2 regions of the Gorillibacterium sp. CAU 1737 genome follow, and region 1 is predicted to be linked to the other one. Evidence: predicted binding sites of a transcription regulator. Region 1 holds the regulator's gene; the other holds the start of a gene.
What was found. The regulator CtsR, encoded in region 1, represses protease genes until heat stress. The targets are predictions, from matches to a motif close to ATGGTCAATAAAGGTCAAACA.
Positions count from the first base shown of each region.

Region 2: the regulator CtsR is predicted to act here: its motif matches at 3,700-3,720, upstream of clpP (ATP-dependent Clp endopeptidase proteolytic subunit ClpP).

Region 1 covers NZ_JBDQQO010000016.1:1,579-12,963, forward strand. Annotated here, with positions in the region: gene AAFN83_RS21260 (SGNH/GDSL hydrolase family protein) at 1-651, shown strand, start outside; gene AAFN83_RS21265 (CtsR family transcriptional regulator) at 1,049-1,513, shown strand; gene mcsA (protein-arginine kinase activator protein McsA) at 1,528-2,049, shown strand; gene mcsB (protein-arginine kinase McsB) at 2,062-3,120, shown strand; gene clpC (ATP-dependent protease ATP-binding subunit ClpC) at 3,165-5,591, shown strand; gene AAFN83_RS21285 (DUF6242 domain-containing protein) at 5,836-8,340, shown strand; gene radA (DNA repair protein RadA) at 8,430-9,800, shown strand; gene disA (DNA integrity scanning diadenylate cyclase DisA) at 9,904-10,974, shown strand; gene pssA (CDP-diacylglycerol--serine O-phosphatidyltransferase) at 11,039-11,385, shown strand, end outside.
Region 2 covers NZ_JBDQQO010000012.1:71,236-82,620, forward strand. Annotated here, with positions in the region: gene AAFN83_RS19915 (phosphoglycerate kinase) at 1-882, opposite strand, end outside; gene gap (type I glyceraldehyde-3-phosphate dehydrogenase) at 991-1,998, opposite strand; gene AAFN83_RS19925 (sugar-binding transcriptional regulator) at 2,137-3,159, opposite strand; tRNA gene AAFN83_RS19930 (tRNA-Arg) at 3,479-3,553, shown strand; gene clpP (ATP-dependent Clp endopeptidase proteolytic subunit ClpP) at 3,800-4,396, shown strand; gene AAFN83_RS19940 (HPr family phosphocarrier protein) at 4,549-4,818, opposite strand; gene whiA (DNA-binding protein WhiA) at 4,973-5,908, opposite strand; gene AAFN83_RS19950 (gluconeogenesis factor YvcK family protein) at 5,914-6,891, opposite strand; gene rapZ (RNase adapter RapZ) at 6,909-7,796, opposite strand; gene AAFN83_RS19960 (ROK family glucokinase) at 7,993-8,940, opposite strand; gene trxB (thioredoxin-disulfide reductase) at 9,254-10,210, opposite strand; gene AAFN83_RS19970 (tetratricopeptide repeat protein) at 10,236-11,385, opposite strand, start outside.

The sequences.
Region 1 (11,385 bases):
ATTCCGGCTTGGTTCAGCGGTGTTCTTAACTACACCACCCTCACGGCAGTCGCCCTGAATGCAGACCATCGGGTTCTGTCTCAAAGCGGTTGGGGCGTGATGACCAGCTGGGATAACAATCCGAACGCCAATCTGCCGGCTGGGTATGAGCAGGTGTGCGGGTTATTGACCGGCGACAAGAACGCTGCTCTTGGAGCGCATGAACCGAATGATTTTGCGGCTTGGCAGCCGGATGTCGTGGTCATCAATTTGGGAACCAACGATGGCGGAGCGTTTTACAATCAGGAATGGAAGGATCCCAACACTGGTAAGGTGCACAAGCAGCGGCTAAATGAAGATGGCAGCTTCCACCCGGAAGACTTGGCTTCTTTTGAACAAGCCGTGCAGGCTTTCTTGATCAAGCTTCGAAAAAACAACCCGAAGGCTGACCTCGTTTGGGCCTACGGCATGCTCGGCCTTCCGATGATGCCGGCTATTTATCGGGCAGTGGACACCTACATCCGTCAAACGGGCGACCGCAAGGTTTCGGTCTTCCAACTGCCGAACACCAATGAGCACACGATCGGCGCGCGGATGCATCCGGGTCGTCTGGCTCATGAAGCGGCCGCGAAGGAACTGTCGGGTTATCTGAAGGAGCTTCTGAAGGCGTAGAAACAAACCGAATCATATCAGTTCCTGTTGGGAACTCTGGATTCCTGGGAACGATGGGGAAGAAAAGTCGAAGGGCTCAGTCGTCGGTCAAAAGCTGGACGGACAGAAGTCGTGTTCTGTTTCATGAAGCTGGACTGGACCGAGGGCAGATCTTCCCCCTTCCCTTGCTATTCGAACGTTTTATGAGCCTGAAATCACGCTCTAGGTATATCCTAGAAAAAATCGGCGGACACTACTAGCAAGGCGCTTGAAAACAAAAGAAAACGTGCTATAATAATGATAAGGTCAAAGAAAGTCAAAGTCAGACTAAATGGCGGCGGGCTTCTGATTTGGCTCGTGCCATCTATCCGATTTTGGACAGATGGCCTTTTGATATCAAGAGGCGGAGGGTGAATGGATGCGCAATGCTTCGGATATGATTGAACAGTATCTCAAGAATATCTTGATGCAAAGCCCGACCGGTGTGATTGAAATCCAGCGAAACGAGCTGGCCGAACGGTTCCAATGCGTCCCCTCTCAGATCAACTATGTGATCAGTACCCGCTTCACGCTTGAAAAGGGCTACATCGTCGAAAGCAAACGAGGCGGCGGGGGGTACATCCGGATTCAGAAGGTGCAATTGTCCTCCCATGGCATGATTCTCGATTATGTCCTGGGAGCCATCGGTGACCGGATCGACCAGACCAGCTCGGAAGGGTTGCTTTATCAGTTGGAGGAGGGCGGGTTTATAACCTGCCGCGAGGGAAGCCTGATCAAGGCGGCGATGTCTCGGGACGTCCTCTACCTGAAGCTTCCGATTCGGGATGAAATACGGGCCAGGCTGCTTAAAGCGATGCTATTGTCACTGCTCAGCCATGCTTAAGGAGGGATAACCTTATGCTATGTCAGGAATGTGGAAAACGACCGGCGACTTTGCATTTTACGAAGATCATCGGCGGGGAGAAGACGGAATCGCACCTGTGTGAAACCTGCGCGCGGGAAAAGGGAGAGCAAATTCCTGGAACACCGGGCGGCTTCTCCATCCACAATCTGCTCTCGGGTCTGCTGAATTATGATTCGGCGGTCATGCAGGGTGCCGTAGCGGCTCCTCCGCTTAACAACCGATGTGAGGAATGCGGGTTGACTTACGCGCAATTCAGCAAGCTCGGCCGCTTCGGCTGCAGCTCCTGCTACCAAGCATTCGGCGACCGGCTGGACCCTTTGTTTAAACGAGTTCACGGCAGCACGACGCACAGCGGCAAGGTTCCCCTTCGCTCTGGCGGGATTCTTCAGCAGCGGCGTGAGCTTCAGACGCTCAAGCAGCAGCTGGCGGATCTGATCCAACAGGAGGAGTTTGAGAAGGCCGCAGCGACTCGCGACCAAATTCGCGAGCTGGAAAAACGGATCTCCGACGTATAAGGAGGGGCAAGAATGGCAGTGGGACATTTTACCGATCAGGCGCTTAGCGATTGGATGAGGCAGGACGGACCCGACTCCGATATTGTCCTGTCCAGCCGAATTCGGCTGGCTCGCAACATGAGGGGCTATCCGTTCCCTATGCTGGCCACAAACCAGCAGGCACGCGATGTCCTCGATAAGGCGACCGAAGTGCTGGAGAATGAGGAGCTTAATGAACTGGGGGACTTCACCCTCGTTCCGCTTGCAGACATCAGCGACCTGGAGAAGAAGGTTCTGGTGGAAAAGCACCTCATTAGCCCGAACCTGGCGAACGAATCACGCGGGGGCGCGGTCATTCTAAGCGAGAACGAATCCATCAGCATCATGGTGAACGAAGAGGACCATCTTCGCATTCAATGCCTGACATCAGGGTTTCAAATTCGGGAAGCCTGGGATATGGCCAACCGGATTGACGATATTTTGGAAAGCCAATTGAATTACGCCTTTGATGAACGCCGCGGCTACTTGACGAGCTGCCCCACCAATGTGGGGACCGGTCTCCGCGCGTCGGTGATGATCCATCTCCCTGCACTCGTCATGATGCAGCAGATCAATCGGATTCTCTCGGCGGTTACCCAGGTGGGTCTCGTCGTCCGGGGGATCTATGGCGAAGGCAGCGATGCATCGGGCAACCTGTTCCAGATTTCCAACCAGATCACACTGGGGCAATCGGAGGAGGAGATTTTGAACAACCTGTACAGCGTCGTTCAGCAGATCATTGAGCATGAGCGGGCTGCACGGGAACGACTGCAGGAGGATACGCCGCATCGGCTGGCCGACCGCATTCAACGCTCTTTCGGGATCCTCTCCCATGCGGTCATCCTTGATTCGAAGGAAGCGATGCAGCGTTTGTCCGACGTACGGCTGGGCATCGACCTGGGCTTGCTATCCGGCATTGAGAAGAAGACGTTGAATGAACTCCTTGTCGCGACACAGCCGGGCTTTTTGCAGAAACAATCGGGAGAGCTGTTGACCCCCGAATACCGGGATATCCGCCGAGCGGAGCTTATCCGTGAGCGGGTTCAGGAATAATCGGGTCGACAGCGGCCTGAATTTTATAACGGAGGTGCTAGTGAATGATGTTTGGGAGATTTACGGAACGTGCACAAAAGGTGCTCGCACTTGCTCAAGAAGAGGCGGTTCGCCTCGGTCACAATAACATTGGTACAGAACATATCCTGCTCGGTTTGATCCGGGAGGGGGAAGGCATTGCGGCTAAGGCCCTGATGGCCTTGGGGCTCGGACTTGAGAAAATTCAAGACGAAGTAGAATCGCTGATCGGCCGCGGACAAGAGCAGCCGACCAACATCGCCTACACCCCGCGTGCTAAGAAGGTCATCGAATTGTCGATGGACGAAGCCCGTAAGCTGGGCCATACCTATGTAGGAACGGAGCATATCCTGCTTGGCCTCATTCGAGAGGGAGAAGGCGTAGCCGCACGGGTGCTGAACAACCTCGGCATCTCGCTGAACAAGGCCCGCCAGCAAGTGCTTCAACTGCTTGGCAGCAGCGACTCGGTGTCGTCCAACCACGGCACGCCAGCCAATGTGAATACGCCGACGCTGGACGGATTGGCTCGCGACCTGACGGCCTTCGCGAAGGAAGGCAATGTCGATCCGGTCATCGGCCGCAGCAAGGAGATCGAGCGCGTCATTCAAGTGCTGAGCCGCCGGACGAAGAACAATCCCGTCCTGATCGGGGAGCCGGGCGTCGGCAAGACAGCCATCGCCGAGGGGCTTGCTCAACGCATCGTGAACAACGAGATTCCGGAGACGCTGCGTGAGAAACGCGTCATGACGCTCGACATGGGCTCTGTAGTCGCCGGGACGAAATATCGCGGTGAATTTGAAGACCGCCTGAAGAAGATCATGGATGAGATCCGTCAAGCCGGGAACATCATCCTGTTCATTGATGAACTGCATACGCTCATCGGAGCGGGTGGAGCGGAAGGTGCCATCGATGCCTCCAACATCCTGAAGCCGGCGCTCGCTCGCGGCGAGCTGCAATGCATCGGGGCGACGACGCTGGATGAATACCGCAAGTACATTGAGAAGGATGCTGCCCTCGAACGCCGCTTTCAACCCATTCAGGTTGATGAGCCGACGCCGGAGGAAGCGATCCAGATCCTTCACGGACTGCGCGACCGCTATGAGGCTCACCACCGTGTAAAGATTACGGACGAAGCGATCGTGCAAGCGGTGAAGCTATCCGATCGGTACATCACCGACCGCTTCCTGCCGGATAAGGCGATCGATCTTATCGACGAAGCCGGTTCGAAGGTCCGACTGAGCTCCTACACGACTCCACCGCAGCTGAAGGAACTGGAAAACAAGCTGGAGGACATCCGCAAGGAGAAGGACGCAGCGGTGCAAAGCCAGGAGTTCGAGAAAGCGGCCGCTCTCCGCGACACGGAGCAAAAGCTTAAGGAAGAGCTGGAAGATACCCGCAACGAGTGGAAGAAGACGCAAGGCCGGTCCGATTCCGAGGTCACGCCTGAGGACATCGCCGATGTCGTCGCCAGCTGGACCGGGATTCCGGTGCGGAAGCTGGCGGAGGAAGAAACCGAACGCCTGCTCAAGATGGAATCGATCCTCCACGAACGCGTCATCGGACAGGATGAAGCGGTTCGCTCCGTAAGCCGCGCCATCCGCCGTGCCCGGGCCGGACTGAAGGACGTGAAGCGTCCAATCGGCTCCTTCATCTTCTTAGGTCCCACGGGCGTCGGGAAAACCGAGCTTGCTCGTGCGCTGGCCGAGGCCATGTTTGGCGATGAGAATGCGGTCATCCGCATCGACATGTCGGAATACATGGAGAAGCACTCGACATCCCGTCTCGTCGGAGCGCCTCCAGGGTATGTCGGATACGAAGAAGGCGGCCAGCTCACCGAGAAGGTTCGCCGCAAGCCGTACTCCGTCGTCCTGCTGGACGAAGTCGAGAAGGCCCATCCGGAAGTGTTCAATATCCTCCTGCAGGTTCTGGAAGATGGTCGCCTGACCGACTCCAAGGGCCGGACGGTAGACTTCCGCAACACGCTGATCATCATGACCTCCAATGTTGGTGCCGATACGATCAAGAAGAACTCCACGCTCGGCTTTACCGCTGCGGATGATTCGAGCCGCGAATACAATAACATGAAGGACAAAGTGATGACCGAGCTCAAGAAGAGCTTCCGTCCCGAGTTCCTCAACCGGATTGACGAAATCATCGTCTTCCACAACCTGGAGGAAGCCCACATTCAGGAGATCGTCTCCCTGATGGCAGAAGACCTCCGCAAGCGCCTGAAGGAGCATGATGTCGACTTCGTTCTCACTGAGGAAGCGAAGAAATTCCTGGCGAAGGAAGGCTACGATCCTGCATTTGGTGCACGGCCACTCCGTCGGGCGATTCAGAAGCACATTGAGGATCGACTGTCTGAAGAACTCCTCAAGGGCAACATCGCCAAGGGGGATTCGCTCACCATTGACGTGAAGGAAGGGACCCTCGACGTCGTTCGCAACGGCTAAGAAAGCCGATACGAGGAATCAGCCTACCACTAAACCGTTCATCAACTCTTGATCCGCCAGTCGCATGATGAGAGTTTGATGCGCGACTAGAAGCACCCGTCTTTGCTGCAGCACTCTTCCTTAGGGAAGGAGCTGCGGCGGGCGGATGCTTTTTTGCGCCTGGAAATATTAAGTATAGCTGTATACTAGGCGGATATCGATTGCTATAATTATACAATCATCGCCATTTTGAGAGGAGTCCGTTATGCGCCGTCGCAGTCAGCAGTTGTTTCGCCTTTTCCTCATTTTCCTTTTGTTTGTAGGACTTGTTCCCGTCATGCCCAGTCCGCAAGCGCGGGCAGAGAGTCTCGCTAACATTGAAGATCCGTTCGTAGAAGAGGCCATTCGCGCTAAGCTCGACTACGATCCCAATCAGCCGCTCACCAAGGATGCGGTATACAGTCTCCACGCGTTGGAGATCCACTCGAGCAAGGTTCATTCCCTTCGAGGATTAGAGGATGCGGGGCAACTCGTCACCCTCACGCTCACGGATAGCAAAGTGATGGATTTCACACCTATACTAGGGCTTAAAGGCTTGCGCGTCTTGGACCTAAGCCGCAATGAAATCGTGAGCCTGGCTCCGTTCGTGGCCTTGAAGGACCTGGCTGAGCTGACTATCAGCCACAATCAGATCAAGGACCTGTCTCCGCTCTCCAAGCTGACCAAGCTTGAGAAGCTGAATGTATCCGGCAACCAGATCACCAGCCTCGAGCCCCTCAGCGGGCTTGTGAAATTGAATGTTTTGGATTGCTCCGACAACCAGGTGAGCAGCTTGAAGCCCCTGCTGACGCTGACGAACCTGACGAAGCTCTCCGTTTCGAAGAACCTTCTCGATCTTACGGATCCGGAGATTGCCGAGCAGATCAATACGCTAAAGCGTACAAAAGTCACACAGTTCGTGGATGCCTACACGGAGCAAAAGGCGGTCCCGAAAAGCAAGCTGCTGCTGGATTGGACCGAGGTAACCGGGCTTGAGGCACAATATTTTCAGTACTACGTTTATGGCAACGGGCGCTATGTAACGGCAGCTTCGGAAGGCCACACCCTGGTTTCAACAGACGGCCTTAATTGGAAAAGGTACTACTCCGGCGATTCGGAGCCCTTCATGTCCATTGTTTGGGGCAAGAATGAGTTTCTGGGTATCAAGCCAGACGGATGGGGAAATACCGTATGGAGCTCCAAGGACGGAATCACCTGGACGAAACATAAGGAGAAATTCGGAACCGGCGGCTGCCGACTTGTCGCCTGGAACGGGAAGCGTTATGTCGCCGTAGACGGGGGCATCTATACATCCGAGGATGGGCAAAAGTGGACCGAACGCTCGTTGAAACTCGACACTCAAATCCAGGGCCTCGCCTATGGCAATGGAGTTTTTGTTGGTCAGGGGGAAGAGTGGGGGCAAGTGGTCGTCTCTTCAGACGGCATCACCTGGAAAACGGTGAAGACCAAGCAGCCCAACTATCATGACATGTACGATATTGCCTTTGGCGGAGGACTCTTTGTAGCCGTCGGCGGCAGCACGATCATGACCTCCAAGGATGGCAAGACGTGGACATACGTCTCTGCTGCTTCATCCAAAACAACACTCCACCAAGTGATGTGGGCCAAAGATCGCTTTTACATCTACGGCTCGGAGTATGCGTCTTCCAAGAAACCGGCTCATCTGACCTCCAAGGACGGGAAAAAGTGGACCAGTGCCGGCTTTACGAATTCGCCAAACCAAGAGCCCCAATTCACGCTGTATAACGGAAAACAGTATGTAACCGCGACCACGGCCGGCCTGCAGACCTCTGCCAACGGAGTGAAGTGGACGCAAGCCCTCACCTACCCGCTGTACAATACCGGTATATTGTATGGTTGGGCTGTAGGCAATGGAAACCTGGTCATGGTTGGCGGGCATTATGATACGTTTAGGGAAGTGGCTCTGAGTTATCAGAGTTCGGTACGGCTGGGGGCAGACGGAAAGTGGAAGGGCTCCTCGATCAAGGAAACCCTTCCGTTAACGAGTGTCGTATGGACGGGGAAGGACTTTTTTGCAGTCGGGTACACCGGCAAAATGATGACCTCGACCGATGGCCTCGCTTGGAAGGCGATTGCTTCTCCTACCAAGGAGAGTTTGAGCAAAGTGGCCTATGCGAATGGAAAGTATTACGTGACCGGTGCGAAAGGAACGCTTTTCACCTCCACGGACCGGGTAAAGTGGAAAAAGGCGAATACAGGTGTCAGTGTAAGGCTGGAATCCATTGCTTCGAACGGCAAGACGACGGTCGCGGTGGGGAAAGAAGGAACGCTGATCGTGTCCAAGGACGGCGAGAAGTGGACCAAGCCCGCCAAGCTGTTTAAGGGGGACCTCTACGATGTGGAGTGGGGGAACGGCAAATTCGTTGTGACCGGCCAAAGCCATGTGGAGAACAGGAAGGATTCTACGATCCTGGTCTCTTCCGATGGAACCTCGTGGAAAAAGATTTCCTTCGATGATGAAACGCCGGAGGGATCGGTCAGCACAGCAGGCTTGTATGAGATTTCTGTAGTGGGCGGCCTGTTTATCGCGGTAGGCAGCGGAGGAGCCGTCTTCGTCTCGGAGGATGCGGAGAAATGGAGAAAGCAGCCGGCGATGGTCGCAGGAACATGGCTCGTGGCAGCTGAACATAAGGGAAGCGTCTATTTGATGGGGAACGCGACCAAGACATTGAAGGCCAAGCTCCCTTAAAAATACGGATTTGATGCTGCGGATATTTTCATTAAGTCGTCAAAAATGGTACACTTCGAATAGTGTGTATTTTTCGACTGGAGAGAGCTATGGCAAAAGCAAAAACGAAATTTGTCTGTCAGGACTGCGGCTATGAGACGCCCAAATGGTTGGGCAAATGCCCGGGCTGCGAGGCCTGGAATACGCTGGTCGAGGAAGTGGAGACGAAGGTCGTCACCCAAGGAATTCTCCCCGTCGGGGGGATGGTGCAGGAGAAGGCGATCTCGATCACGGAGATTGCCGGGGCACTTGACCCTCGCATTCGCACCGACAACCGCGAGCTCGACCGAGTGCTTGGCGGGGGGATCGTCCCCGGCTCGCTCATCTTGGTCGGCGGAGATCCGGGGATCGGGAAATCCACCCTGCTTCTGCAGACGTCTCATAAGTTAACCATCGGCGGCCGCAAGGCGCTGTATATATCCGGAGAGGAATCCGCACGGCAGACGAAGCTGCGGGCCGATCGGCTCGGAGCCCTGTCGCCGGAGCTTTATGTGCTCTGCGAGACCAACCTGGAGCGCATCGATGAAGCCATTGATCGGGTGTCGCCGGAGTTTGTCGTGATCGACTCGATCCAGACGGTCTACCATCCGGCAGTGACGTCGGCGCCGGGGAGCGTCTCTCAAGTGAGAGAGTGCACCTCGCACTTCATGCGGATCGCTAAGACGAAAGGCATCGCCATCGTCCTCGTCGGCCATGTGACCAAGGAAGGGGCCATTGCCGGCCCGCGGCTCCTGGAGCATATGGTGGATTGCGTCCTCTATTTCGAAGGCGAACGGCATCATACGTACCGGCTGCTTCGGGCGGTCAAAAACCGGTTCGGCTCGACCAACGAAATCGGCATCTTCGAAATGCGCGAGGAGGGGCTCGCGGAGATCGCCAACCCTTCCGAGCTGTTTCTTTCGCAGCGCCCGAAGGGCGTGTCCGGCTCGACGGTCGTGGCCAGCATGGAAGGCACCCGGCCGATGCTCGTCGAGCTCCAGGCGCTCGTGACGCCGACCACCTTTCCGTCGCCGCGGCGAATGTCCACCGGCTTCGATTATAACCGGCTGTCGCTCATCATGGCCGTGCTGGAGAAGCGCAACGGCTTGTTCCTGCAGAGCCAGGATGCATACCTGAACGTGGCCGGCGGTGTTCGGCTCGATGAGCCGGCCGTTGACCTGGGTGTAGCGGTCAGCCTGGCGTCGAGCTTCAAGGATCGCCAGACACGCCAGGATGATGTCGTGTTCGGCGAGATCGGCCTTACCGGCGAAGTCCGGGCGGTCTCTCGCATCGAGCAGCGCGTTCGCGAAGCCGAGAAGCTGGGCTTCAAGCGAGTGATTCTGCCGGCTGCCAGCCTGAAGGGGTGGACGCCGCCGGAGGGAATCGTCGTCAAAGGAGTTAACACGGTAGCGGAAGCGCTTGCCGCAGCTCTTGATGAGTAAAGGTTCAAGGCCTTGCTGCCGATAGAAAAAGGGTACACTAGAGAGAAAGAACCGTCGAGGAAACGGACTTTCCGGCGGGAGAATCGTGAAGAGGGGGTACATGATGGGCAAGGAAGAGGAAATGAAGAGCCGGATCATCAAGCTGGTCGCACCCGGCACGCAATTTCGCGAAGGACTGGAGAATGTGCTCCGGGCCAAGACCGGTGCACTTATCGTGGTCGGTTACAGCCCCGAGGTCATGGAATTGGCCGACGGCGGCTTTTGCATCAACTGCGATTTTACTCCGAACTTTTTGTACGAGTTGGCGAAGATGGACGGAGCGATCATCTTAAGTGAAGATATCAAGAAGATTCATTACGCAAACACTCAGTTGAATCCGGACCCGGGCATTTCCTCGAACGAAACGGGCATCCGCCACCGGACGGCTGAACGTGTCGCCAAGCAGACCGGCAAGCTGGTGGTCTCGATCTCCCAACGCCGGAATATCATAACCCTGTACCAAGGCAACCTGCGTTACTCGCTGAAGGACATCGGCGTCATTTTGACAAAGGCGAACCAGGCGATGCAGACGCTGGAAAAATACAAGTCGGTGCTCGACCAGAACCTCATCAACCTGGGGGCAACGGAGTTTGAGGATGCGGTTACCTACGAGGATGCCGTCCATGCCCTGCAGAGAGCGGAGATGGTGCTCCGGGTAAAAGCCGAGATTCGCCGCTACATCAACGAGCTCGGTGTAGAAGGGCGCCTGATCAGCATGCAGCTGGAAGAGCTGGTCTCCCATGTTGAGCATGAGTCGGCGCTGCTTATCCGCGACTATGTGCGCGAGAACACGGACGACAAGATCAAGGAGATTCGGGCAGGCCTGTCCCGCTTGACCAGCGAGGAACTGCTGGACCTGCATCACATCGTCCGGCTACTGGGCTACAACGTCACGAATAACATCCTGGACGAACAGGTTTCGCCTCGCGGCTTCCGCGTATTGAACAAGATTCCGCGGCTCCCGTCCATCATCATCTCGAACCTGGTCGAGAAATTCGAACACCTGCCGCAGATCATCTCCGCCTCCATCGAACAGCTGGATGAGGTGGACGGCATCGGGGAAGTGCGCGCCCGGGCAATCAAGGAAGGGCTTCGTCGCTTCCAAGAGCAGGTATTCATTGACAGACAAATCTAAATTGACTACAATTTCTAGGTTAACTTCCTGCCGGTCTAGCGGCGGATGAAAAAGGTGGGTCCTCATGCTGCGAAAATCGGTACCCAATATGTTTACGATCCTGAATCTGTTTCTCGGGATTGTCGCGATCATTCTCGTGTTGAACGACACTCCGGTCTTTCCGGACTTTGATAATGCCAATCTGGCCTCGATCATCGTCATCATCTCCATGCTGATGGACGGCATCGATGGACGGCTGGCCCGTGCGCTCAACGTGCAGAGCGAATTCGGTAAGGAGCTGGACTCCCTGTCCGACGTCATTTCGTTCGGGGTCGCACCGGCATTCATTATGTACGTGGTTGCCTATGGCGACGTCAATCCGTTCATGGCCTGGATCACAACGGCCATCTTCCCGATCTGCGGAGCGCTCCG
Region 2 (11,385 bases), on a different contig from region 1:
GTCGAGACCCATCCAGCCGGCCGGGATTTCGTTGGCTGCTACGACCTTGGAGTTAGCATCGTTGCTGAACGCGTCAGCGGCGACGATGTCAACCGGCAGGTGCAGCTTGACGCCTTTTTCTTCTGCCTTCTTGATGAAGCCGAGGGCTACGTCGATCTTCTCCTCGTCCACGATGGAGTTGCCGACTTCGTAGCCTTTTGCCTTCAGGAAGGTGAAGAGCAGGCCGCCGCCGATGATGATGTGGTCGGCGAGCTTGATCAGGTTGTCGATAACGTCGATCTTGTCCTTCACCTTAGCGCCGCCGATGATGGCGGTGAAGGGGCGTTCCGGGTTGCTCAGAGCTTTGCCGAGAACGTCCAGCTCTTTTTCCATAAGCAGACCGGATACGGCCGGCAGGTAGTGAGCGATGCCTTCGGTAGAGGAATGAGCGCGGTGAGCGGCGCCGAACGCGTCGTTCACGAAGATGTCGGCGAGCTCGGCGAATTGCTTCGCGAGTTCCGGATCATTCTTCTCTTCGCCCTTGTGGAAACGAACGTTTTCCAACACGAGAACGTCGCCGTCCTTCATGCCGGCGATTTGAGCCTTCACGGCTTCGCCTACGGATTCGTCCGCCTTCAAGACCGGCTTGCCGAGCAGCTCGGACAAGCGGGTTGCAGCCGGAGTCAGGCGCATGGATTCGTTCACTTCGCCCTTCGGACGGCCAAGGTGGCTCGCCAGAATGACCTTGGCGCCTTTTTCGATCAGGTACTTGACGGTCGGCAGCGTTTCAACGATACGGGTATCGTCGGTGATCTTGCCGTTATCCAGCGGAACGTTGAAGTCTACGCGGACAAATACGCGTTTGCCGGCTACTTCGATGTCGCGAACACTCTTCTTGTTCATGAGAGTTCCTCCCGAAATTTCAATTGGTCGTAAAAGCAGGATGAAGAGCGGAAACGTATGCGTCCGTTTTCCGCTCTCCCTTCTGGTATTGCTTAAAATGAACCGGTCTTACTTAGCCAGCTTAGCGAAGTACTCAAGCGTGCGGATAAGTTGAGCGGTGTAGGACATTTCGTTGTCGTACCAAGCAACGGTCTTCACGAGTTGCTTGTCGCCGACGGTCAGAACCTTGGTTTGCGTAGCGTCGAACAGGGAGCCGAAAGTGCTGCCCTTGATGTCGGACGATACGATTTCGTCTTCGGTGTAGCCGTAGGATTCGTTAGCAGCGGCTTTCATCGCTGCGTTGATTTCTTCAGCGGTTACGTTCTTCTCGAGAACGGTAACGAGCTCGGTCAGGGAGCCGGTAGCTACCGGTACGCGTTGAGCAGCGCCGTCGAGCTTGCCTTTCAGATCCGGGATTACCAGGCCGATGGCCTTAGCAGCACCGGTGGTGTTCGGAATGATGTTCTCAGCTGCTGCACGAGCGCGGCGGAAGTCGCCTTTGCGGTGCGGAGCGTCGAGGGTGTTTTGGTCGCCGGTGTAAGCGTGGATCGTCGTCATCAGGCCTTCTACAACGCCGTAGTTGTCGTTGAGAACCTTAGCCATCGGAGCCAGGCAGTTGGTGGTGCAGGATGCGCCGGAGATAACCGTTTCGGTTCCGTCAAGGATTTCATGGTTGACGTTGTATACAACGGTCTTCATGTCGCCGGTAGCCGGAGCGGAGATCACAACCTTCTTCGCGCCGCCCTTCAGGTGAAGCTCAGCCTTTTCCTTCGTTACGAAGAAGCCGGTGCACTCCAGAACGATGTCAACGCCGAGTTCTCCCCAAGGAAGTTCTTCCGGTTTCGGGTTAGCCAAAACCTTAACTTCTTTGCCGTTTACTTTGAAGAAACCGTCGTGAACTTCAACATCGCCGTTGAAGGTTCCTTGGGTCGTATCATATTTGAGCAGGTGAGCCAGCATTTTTGCGTCGGTCAAGTCATTGATGGCTACTACTTCGATTCCTTCTACAGCTTGAATGCGACGGAATGCCAGACGTCCGATACGGCCAAACCCGTTAATCCCTACTTTTACTGTCATGGTAACTCCTCCTATGTGATTATGAATGGTGATACCTATATCTCAAGACGACAAGAGCCGTCAAGAAAACAGAAATGGATGAATCCACAAGCCCAACTTAGAGATATTCGCCAAAATACGCCATTCTCCTGCAAGTCATCAGGTTTCCTGCAAAATATAGCGGGCCGCCGCTTCATCGGTTACGAGAATGTGCTCCAGCCCCTGCCGCAAGACGGCTGCGATGCTTCCGCCCTTGCTGCTGCCTCCCGCCACGGCGATCAAGGTATCGACCTGCTTCAGGTCTTCCATCTTGAGCCCGAGGGTCGGCATCTTGTAGACCACTTGGCCGGATTGGTCAAAATAGTACCCGAAGGCTTCTCCTCGCGCTCCCGTTCGCGTTAGCTCGGCAAGCGTAGCCGTTTCAACCTTCCGTCTTTTGGCCATAACCGTAGCTTCTCCGATTCCATGCAGCAGAATACGGGCGCTCTTGATGACGTCGAGGATCTCGCGAATATTGGGTTCTTGAATGAGGGAATGATAGGCGTCTTCCCCAAGGTGATCCGGCACGTGCAAAAGACGATATTGCCCGCCGGTCTTCTTCGCCATGACCGAAGCCAGCGTGTTGGCCTGGAATTCCACGCTTTCTCCGATTCCGCCGCGAGCCGGGACAAACAGGCTTCCCTTCAAGGCAGAGCTCGGGGTGAGCTGAGCGGCGACCTCGGCAAGCGTCGATCCTCCGGTGACCGCAATGACGGTCTCCTCGGTGACAGCCTTCCGCAGAGCGGTAGCGGCGGCACGGCCCATCTCTTTCTTCGTGTAATCCGATTCGTCGGAATCGCCCGGAACCACGATGGCATCCCGAAGCGAAAACTTCTCTTTGAGCGCTTCTTCCATTCGACTGTAGCCGAAAAGATCCTTAATCATCGGTTCCATCTCGCTCAGGAGCTGCTTGCCCTGAGGAGTAACGCGCATGCCGAACGATTCGACCTCCAGAAGCCCTTGCTCCTTCAGGAAATCTACTTCGGCGCGCAGGACACGTTCCGTCATGTTCAGACTGGCTGCCAAGGTACGGCGTCCCACCAAGCGGTAGATCAAGACGTAGTGGAGGATGGTGTAGCGCTTCTTGACGATGTCGAGCACATCGGGGACGAGCTGCTTTTGCATCTCCAGGACCGCTCTCATGTTATCACTCCCGCCTTGGACACCCAACGTCCCGCATAAGCATTTTATGTCCCACGATACAAATATTTCTTTGTCCCACGTACCATTTTAACGGATTCTGGTAGCCCATGCAAGTTGAGCCGCCCCCGGGATAGGTTAAGTTTTTGTGAAATGTCCCAGCGGGACTGAATCCATCCCACATCCTCTTCGAATTGCTCCCATTCTCTCGCTCATTCCCTCGATTCGCTTTCTCCCCCTTTCTTGATCAAAGTTTCCGCTTGCTTTTCCAGGATCGTTACTCTATAATACTATTTGCTGGCTTCTTGAGGAGTCATCATACGCGCCCGTGGTCCAATGGATATGACGTAGGCCTCCGGAGCCTGAGATCGAGGTTCGATCCCTCGCGGGCGCGCCATATAATCGACTGGATAACGTCCTGTTAGCAGGACGTTTTTTTGTTGTTCTTTTTCCCTCCTGCACCCGGCAGCCGCCTTTGCAGCCTGCTTCATACCTAACTACCCGTTATGAGATATCGTGACCCCCATGCCCTTCTAAAATGATTGTCTGACCTTCTTTGACTTTTGTCTTTGTTTTGAGTAAGATGGGTATAGCTTCACGAATCACCATCGAAAATACCGAGCCAATAAAGGAGGAAATCCGCATGAGTTTCATTCCAATGGTTGTCGAACCCGACTCCCGCGGGGAACGGGCGTATGACATTTACTCCCGGCTTTTGAAGGACCGCATTATTTTCCTCGGGAGCCCGATCAACGATGCAGTGGCCAACGCCATCATCGCCCAGCTCCTGTTCCTGACCGCTCAGGACTCGGAGAAAGATATCAGCATCTACATCAACAGCCCTGGCGGCTCGATTACATCCGGCATGGCCATCTACGACACGATGCAATTCATCAAGCCGGACGTCTCGACGATCTGCGTCGGCATGGCGGCTTCGATGGGTGCCTTCCTGCTGACCGCAGGGGCGAAGGGCAAGCGCTACGCTCTCCCGAACAGCGAAGTGATGATTCACCAACCGCTGGGCGGCGCCGAAGGGCAAGCGAGCGATATCGAGATCCGCGCCAAGCGCATCATCAAGCTGCGGGAGAAACTGAACGGCATCCTCGCCGATCGGACCGGCCAGCCGCTTGAGCGCATCGACAAGGACACCGATCGCGACTACTTCATGACCGCCGAAGAAGCGCTGAACTACGGCATCATCGACAAGGTCATCGAAACACCGACCAAGGGCCTTCTGTAAACGAAAAAAAGCCGTCTCTTCCGAATTATCGGAACGAGGCGGCTTTTTGGCATATGTGCAGGGGTAAGGCGTTCTGCAAGACGCGGACTCAACAGGCCCGCATGGAGAAAAAGCTCCCGCGACGGAAGCTACAAAAACAGGAAGGAAGCGTCTTACTGGTTCTCCAGCTCTTCCTTGCTGACGAGTGCGACTAAAGCGTTTACAGCCTGTTCGGAATCCGCGCCCTCCGCGCTGATGGAAATCTCCGTACCGGTGCTGATGGCCAAGCTCATGATGCCCATGATGCTCTTGGCGTTGACCTTCTTCTCATCCTTCTCGACGAAAATTTCGGACGAGAACTTATTGGCCTCCTGAACGAACAGAGCGGCCGGTCTGGCGTGCAGACCCGTTTTCAAACGAACCACGGCGGGACTCTTAGACATGAACCGATACCCCCATTGCATGAATTTTCTTCTATAGGAACGACAGGGAACAAATAAGGAATGAGTTATTGTCCATTATAACATTTTTTCCTATGCTGCACTAGAAAAATCATGGTCCCTCTTCTTCCCGGTCGGTCAAAACGGAATTGCGTCGTTACCGCGAGTTCCTTAGCTTCTCGGCAATCTCGTCCAGCTTGCGAAGCCGATGGTTCACTCCAGACTTGCTTACTGTGCCCTTGAGAAGATCGCCCACTTCCTTCAGGTTCACGTCCGGATGCTTCAGGCGCACCTCGGCCACCTCGCGGAGCTTCTCAGGAAGGTTCTCCAGCCCCATTTCCTTCTCGATCAACCGAATGTTGTCGATCTGGCGCACGGCAGCACCGATTGTCTTGTTCAGGTTCGCGGTCTCGCAGTTGACAATCCGGTTCACGGAATTGCGCATGTCCTTCATGATGCGGACATCCTCAAACCGCAGAAGGGCCTGGTGAGCTCCAATCAGGTTCAGGAACTCAATGATCTTCTCCCCTTCCTTCAGGTAGAAGATGAAGCCCTTCTTCCGCTCGATGCAGCGGGCGTTCAGGTCGAACCGGTTGGCCAGTTGAACTAACGCATGGCAGTGCTCCTCATACATCGAGGCGATCTCCAGGTGATAGGACGAGCCTTCCGGGTTATTGACGGACCCTCCTGCGAGGAAGGCCCCGCGCAGATACGCGCGTTTGCAGCAGTTGTTCTTGATAAGATCCTTGTCGATCCCCGGCGTAAACAAAAAGCCTTCGTTTGACACGATCTTCAAGCTCGACAAAATCTCCTGGACCCGAACGGGTACGCGAACCATGTAGACGTTGTTTTTCTTGAGGCGCATTTTTTTGCGCACCAGCAGTTCGGTGTGGACCTGGTACAGCTTTTTGAGCAGCAGGTAGATTCGTCTCGCAATCGCCGCATTCTCCGTGGAGATGTCGAGAACAATCCGCTGCCCCGTCTTCTGAACGGATCCATTCATGCGAATAAGCGCGGCGAGCTCGGACGTTTCGCAGCAGCCCCCGCTTTCCAGCAGGGTGAGTTCTTTTTTGGTCTGCGCCGCAAAGGACACGGGTCTCACCTCTTTCGCGCCATCCAACCTTCTACCAGTCGATAAATATGATGGCTCAATTTGTCGGCATCATGCCGCAAGTACGTATGAAAATAAACGAGCTCGTCGGCGATGACCTGGTAGCCCTGGCGCTCCGCATCCTCCGGATCGTAGGTGACAGGAGCCGCCCCCTCCTCGGAATACTTCTGCTTGACCTCCGGCGGAATGTCGCCGTTGTTGACGAGCACGTAATCGAAGATGGGCTTGCCGATGTGGTCGTATACCGCATCGATGTGGTCGCTCACCGAATAGGAATCGGTCTCGCCGGGCTGGGTCATGACGTTGCAGATGTAGATCTTGAGGGCATTCGATTCCGTAATCGCGCTCGCGATATCGGGGACGAGCAGGTTCGGGATGATGCTCGTGTACAGACTGCCCGGCCCGAATACGATGGCATCCGCCCTGCGAATGGCTTCAATCGCATCCGGCAAGGGCGCCACATCCGCCGGCTCGATGGAGATGCGCTTGATGCGTCCGCCGGCCTGGGGAATCTTCGATTCGCCGGTCACGATGGTGCCGTCCTCCATCTCGGCGCGGAGGACGATGGGAATGTCCGCGGCCGGGAGCACGCGGCCGCGAACGGCAAGCACGCGGCTCAGCTCGCGCACCGCACCGACGAAGTCGCCGGTGATGTCGCTGAGCGCCGCGAGGATCAGGTTGCCCAGCGGGTGGCCGATCAGGCCGTCCACCTGCTTGAAGCGGTATTGGAGCAGCTGCGACAGCAGCGGCTCCGCGTCGGCGAGCGAGCTCATGACGTTGCGGATATCGCCCGGAGGGGGAATCTGCAGCTCATCGCGCAGCACGCCGGAACTGCCGCCGTCATCGGCAACGGTGACGATGGCGGTGATGTCGATCGGCTTTTTCTTTAAGCCGCGCAGCATGACGGACAACCCCGTGCCGCCGCCGATGACGACGACATGAGGGACAGGTTCCATCTCAGTCATGGGTTCCGTCAATTCTTCTACCTCCGGTCTCGCTCTGCATCACGGTGGCTGACGCGGACGGTCTCCGTCTCGCTCTCGCCGATGCGTCTGCCTAAGTATTCAGCAATGGCTACCGAGCGGTGCTTGCCGCCTGTACAGCCGATGCCGATGACGACCTGGCTCTTGCCTTCCTTCCGATACTGGGGAATGAGGAAGTGGAGCAGGTCAAGCAGTTTGATGAGAAATTCCTGTGTGTCCGTCCACTTCATGACATACTCGTACACATCCGGGTCCTGCCCGGTAAGGGGCCGAAGCGTATCCACGTAGTGCGGGTTCGGAAGAAAGCGCACGTCGAAGATAAGGTCGGCATCGATGGGAATTCCGTATTTAAAGCCGAAGGAGATGACATTCAGCACGAGCCCCTCGCTCCCCAGATGGGTGAAGCGGGAGGTGATGATCTCCTTCAACTGGCCGGGCTTCAGGCTGCTGGTGTCGATGGATTGGCTCGCGAGCCCCCTCAGCTCCTCGAGAAGCTTGCGCTCCTGTTGGATGCCTTCCAGCGGAGCCCCTCCGGGGGCCAGCGGATGGCGGCGGCGGCTTTCCTTATATCGCTGAACGAGGACGGAGTCCGTCGCGTCGAGGAATAGAATCTCAAAGCTGATGGTATGGTTCTCCTGAAGGGCATGCAGCGATTCCGTCAGCGCACGGAAGAATTCGCGACCCCTCAGGTCGATGACGAGGGCAACCTTGCCGATCTTGCCATTCGACTGCTCGATCAGTTCGGCGAACTTGGGAATGAGGACGGGAGGAAGATTGTCTACGCAGAAGAACCCGAGGTCTTCCAAGCTTTGCACTGCGATGGTCTTGCCGGCGCCGGACATGCCCGTGATGATGACGAGCTTGGCTAACGCGATTCGTTCTTCCATTTGAAATCCCTCCTTGGCCGTTTCCGTTGTAGGGGAGCGCGGCTAAGCTTCAGGCGATTCTCGCCTGCTAGCCGACCGTTTCAGGGCTTGTAACCATGCTATAGTCGCTTCATCCCCAAGTGGTAGTTATGAGCGACTAGCCCAAAGCCGCCCTCCGGAAAAATCCCGTCGGGCGGCCCGCGCTTTGCAGCATATCTTACCGAAGGTTAAGGCCGGCTGCACCGACGATGCCGGCGTCGTTTCCGAGCGTGGCCGGTACAATATCGACATTTTCCTGAACCTGCAGAGGGGTGTACTTGCGGAAGATTTCTCGGATCGGTTGGAACAGGATTTCTCCTGCCTTGGAGACCCCGCCGCCGACGATGAATCGCTGCGGGTTCAACACGACGGCGATGGCCGCCATCGAGCGTCCGATGTAATAAGCGGCACGATTGACGATGCGAAGGGCTACTTCATCGCCGACCTTCGCCGCGTCGAAGACGTCCTTCGCCGTTATGTTTTGGATCATCGCAAGCGACGTCTTGTCGCCGCGTTGGACGGCATCCCTCGCCATACGGACAATGCCGGTCGCGGACGATACCGTCTCCAGGCAGCCCATTTGGCCGCATCCGCATTGAATGGCTTCGAGATCCGGTACGACGGACATATGGCCAAGCTCGCCAGCCATGCCGGCAAAGCCTTGATAGATTTTGCCGCCGATGATAATACCGCCGCCGACTCCGGTTCCGAGGGTATAGCAGACGACATTGGAGATGCCCGCTCCCGCTCCGCTCCAAGCTTCCCCAAGAGCTGCTACGTTTGCATCGTTGTCGATGGTCACCGGTTTGTCGAGCTTCTGCTCCAGAATTTTCTTGACCGGAACGTCATGCCATTTCAAGTTCGGAGAAAACCGGACGATGCCTTCCGGAATGTCCAGAAAGCCTGCCAAACCGGCGCCGATCCCGGCAACGTCTTCCCACTTGAAGGGCGACTCCTCAACCAGCAGGCGGATGTACTGCGCAATTCTCTCCATCACTTCGTCCGAACCCAGCTCGGCACCGGTCGGTCCTTCGTAGGTTTGCAGCAGCTTGCCGCTCTCATCACAAAGTCCGACCTTGATGGCGGTTCCGCCCAGATCGACACCGACATACACTTTTCCAGACATTCCAATGTCACCTCTACCCTTGATATGCTTTCCTGATTCCCCTGATCCCGGACTCCTCCAGACATGACAATACAGGGACCGGATTCATGTTCCGGGCCATGCAGGTCAATTGACATGAGGAGTGGATCCTAACACTTCTGTTCCCACTATAAAGCTTAGCCGGGGTGCGGTCAAGAAAGGATGGCTTCAAAAGCCCGCTCAGTCAGCAAAAAAAGCCGCAATCACAAGCCGGTTTGGAGGCGGCTCGCCGGAATAAAACGGGAAGCTCCTTCCTAACGGAGCTTCCCGTAATTTCCTTTCTATCCGGCAATCGTCAAGCTTTCTCTCCGAGCAAATGGCTCCAGTCGTGAACCATTTCCCCTTCGAGGTATTTCTCGCAATCGAGGGCGGCCATGCAGCCGCTGCCCGCAGCGGTGATCGCCTGCCGATACCGTTGATCCTGCACATCGCCGCAGGCGAAGACCCCCGGTACGTTCGTACGGGTCGTCCCCGGCTTGACGAGGATGTAGCCGTGCTCGTCGGTTTCCACTTGGCCTTCCAGAAAGGCCGTATTCGGGTGATGACCGATGGCGACGAAGAGGCCGTCCGTCTCCAGCACTTCCTCTTCTCCGGTCTCGTTGTTCCGGACCTTGAGGCCGGTCACCCGATCCTCGCAGAGAACTTCGAGCGGTGTGTGGTTCAGGCTCCATACGATCTTCTCATTCTCACGAGCGCGATCCTGCATGATCTTGGAGGCACGCAGCTCTTCTCTGCGGTGAACCACGCGCACTTCACTCGCGAAGCGGGTGAGGAAGTGGGCTTCCTCCATCGCCGAGTCACCGCCGCCGACCACAATGATCTTCTTGCCCCGGAAGAAGAAGCCGTCACAGGTCGCGCAGGTGCTGACGCCGCGGCCGATACTCGTCTTCTCTCCCGGAATATCCAGGAGCTTCGCCGATGCGCCGGTGGAGAGAATGACCGTCTCCGTCTCCAACACCTCGCCGTTCTCCAGCGTAAGCTTGTAGGGCTTGGCGGACAGGTCCACCTTCACGACCCAGCTGGAGCGGAAGGCGGCCCCGAAGCGCTCAGCTTGGCTTCGCATATTGGCCATCAGCTCCGGGCCGAGTATCCCGTTTGGAAAGCCTGGGAAGTTCTCCACTTCCGTCGTTGTGGTCAATTGCCCGCCGGGCTCCGGCCCTTCAATCACAAGGGGACTCAGGTTTGCTCTAGCCAAATAAATCGCAGCGGTAAGGCCGGAAGGCCCCGTTCCGATAATGATGCTTTTGTACATGGCAGCTTCCTCCTGATTTCACGAATTACGGGGTCGGGTTATCCGAACCGTCGCCCGCTTCGTCCGATGAACGGTTCCCCATCGGGGCTACCTTCTCCATCAGACGGCAGGCCTCATCGATGCGGCGAGCCGTGCGGCTGACGGTGGCAGCGGAGATGCCGTAGCGACCGGCTACCTCCTCGAAGGAGATGGCCCGCCGGTGCATCTTCGCCGTCAAGTATTCGAGTGCGGCCGACCAGCCTTCGATTTTGGCGATTCGCGGCTTCACCGGGTACACACAGGTCAAGTATTCCACCCAGAGCGATTCCAAATCACATTGCTGCACCAGATCGTAACGCTTCGCCATCTGTTGATGAGCGAGGGTCAGCACCGCCTGCCAGTCCTCCTCCCATACCGGGAGAGAAGGCGTATAGGGAGCCGTTCCGATCGTCCGTTTCGTCCCGGACAGAAGGATGGGAAGCGGCTCGGAATCCCCCATGCTGCGGAGGGCAAAGAGCGCAATTCGTTTGAGGGAATCGCTCTCCTCCGGCTCCAGCAGGAAGCTGCGAAGCGCCGACTGCGCTTCCTCGTCCGCAATCGCCCCGAAGGCCTGAATCACCTGCAGCTTCGTCTGAGCATCACCATGACGCAGCCCCCAGAAAAAGGACGACCGCACCAGCGGATCACGCTTGATGCTGTCCGACAGCGAGGCTTCCCCTTCTTGGGCTGTTGCCAGCACCTTTTGCTCGAAGGGAAGGTGGTAGTGGTAGTGAAGGAAGACACCCTCGTGTTCCCCGCGCTCCAACTGCTCCAGATAGAATCGGGCGATCTCCGCTCCCGGATCGAGCTTGCCGACCTGCTTCCAGCGCTTGCGCGCCTCTTCAAAACGGCCGGTGTTATACGCAGCGACCGCTGTGTAATGGTACAAGCTCGGGTCCTGTTCTTCCGCTCCTATCTTCAGGAGACGGTGGAACAAGCGATAGGCCGTCTCATGGTCGCCCAGGATGCCCATCGTCGTGGCGAGCTTGAACAAGTATTCGGGATGGAACGGGTAGGTTTTGCGTAGCTGTTCACTCAGTTCCGCAAGCTTCTCCGTTTCGCCCAGATGCTGATAGAAGATCGCCAGGTTGCAAAGGGCATGCAAATTCCCCTCGTCGATCTTGAGCACATCAAACACCGTTTGAAGGGCCTGCTCA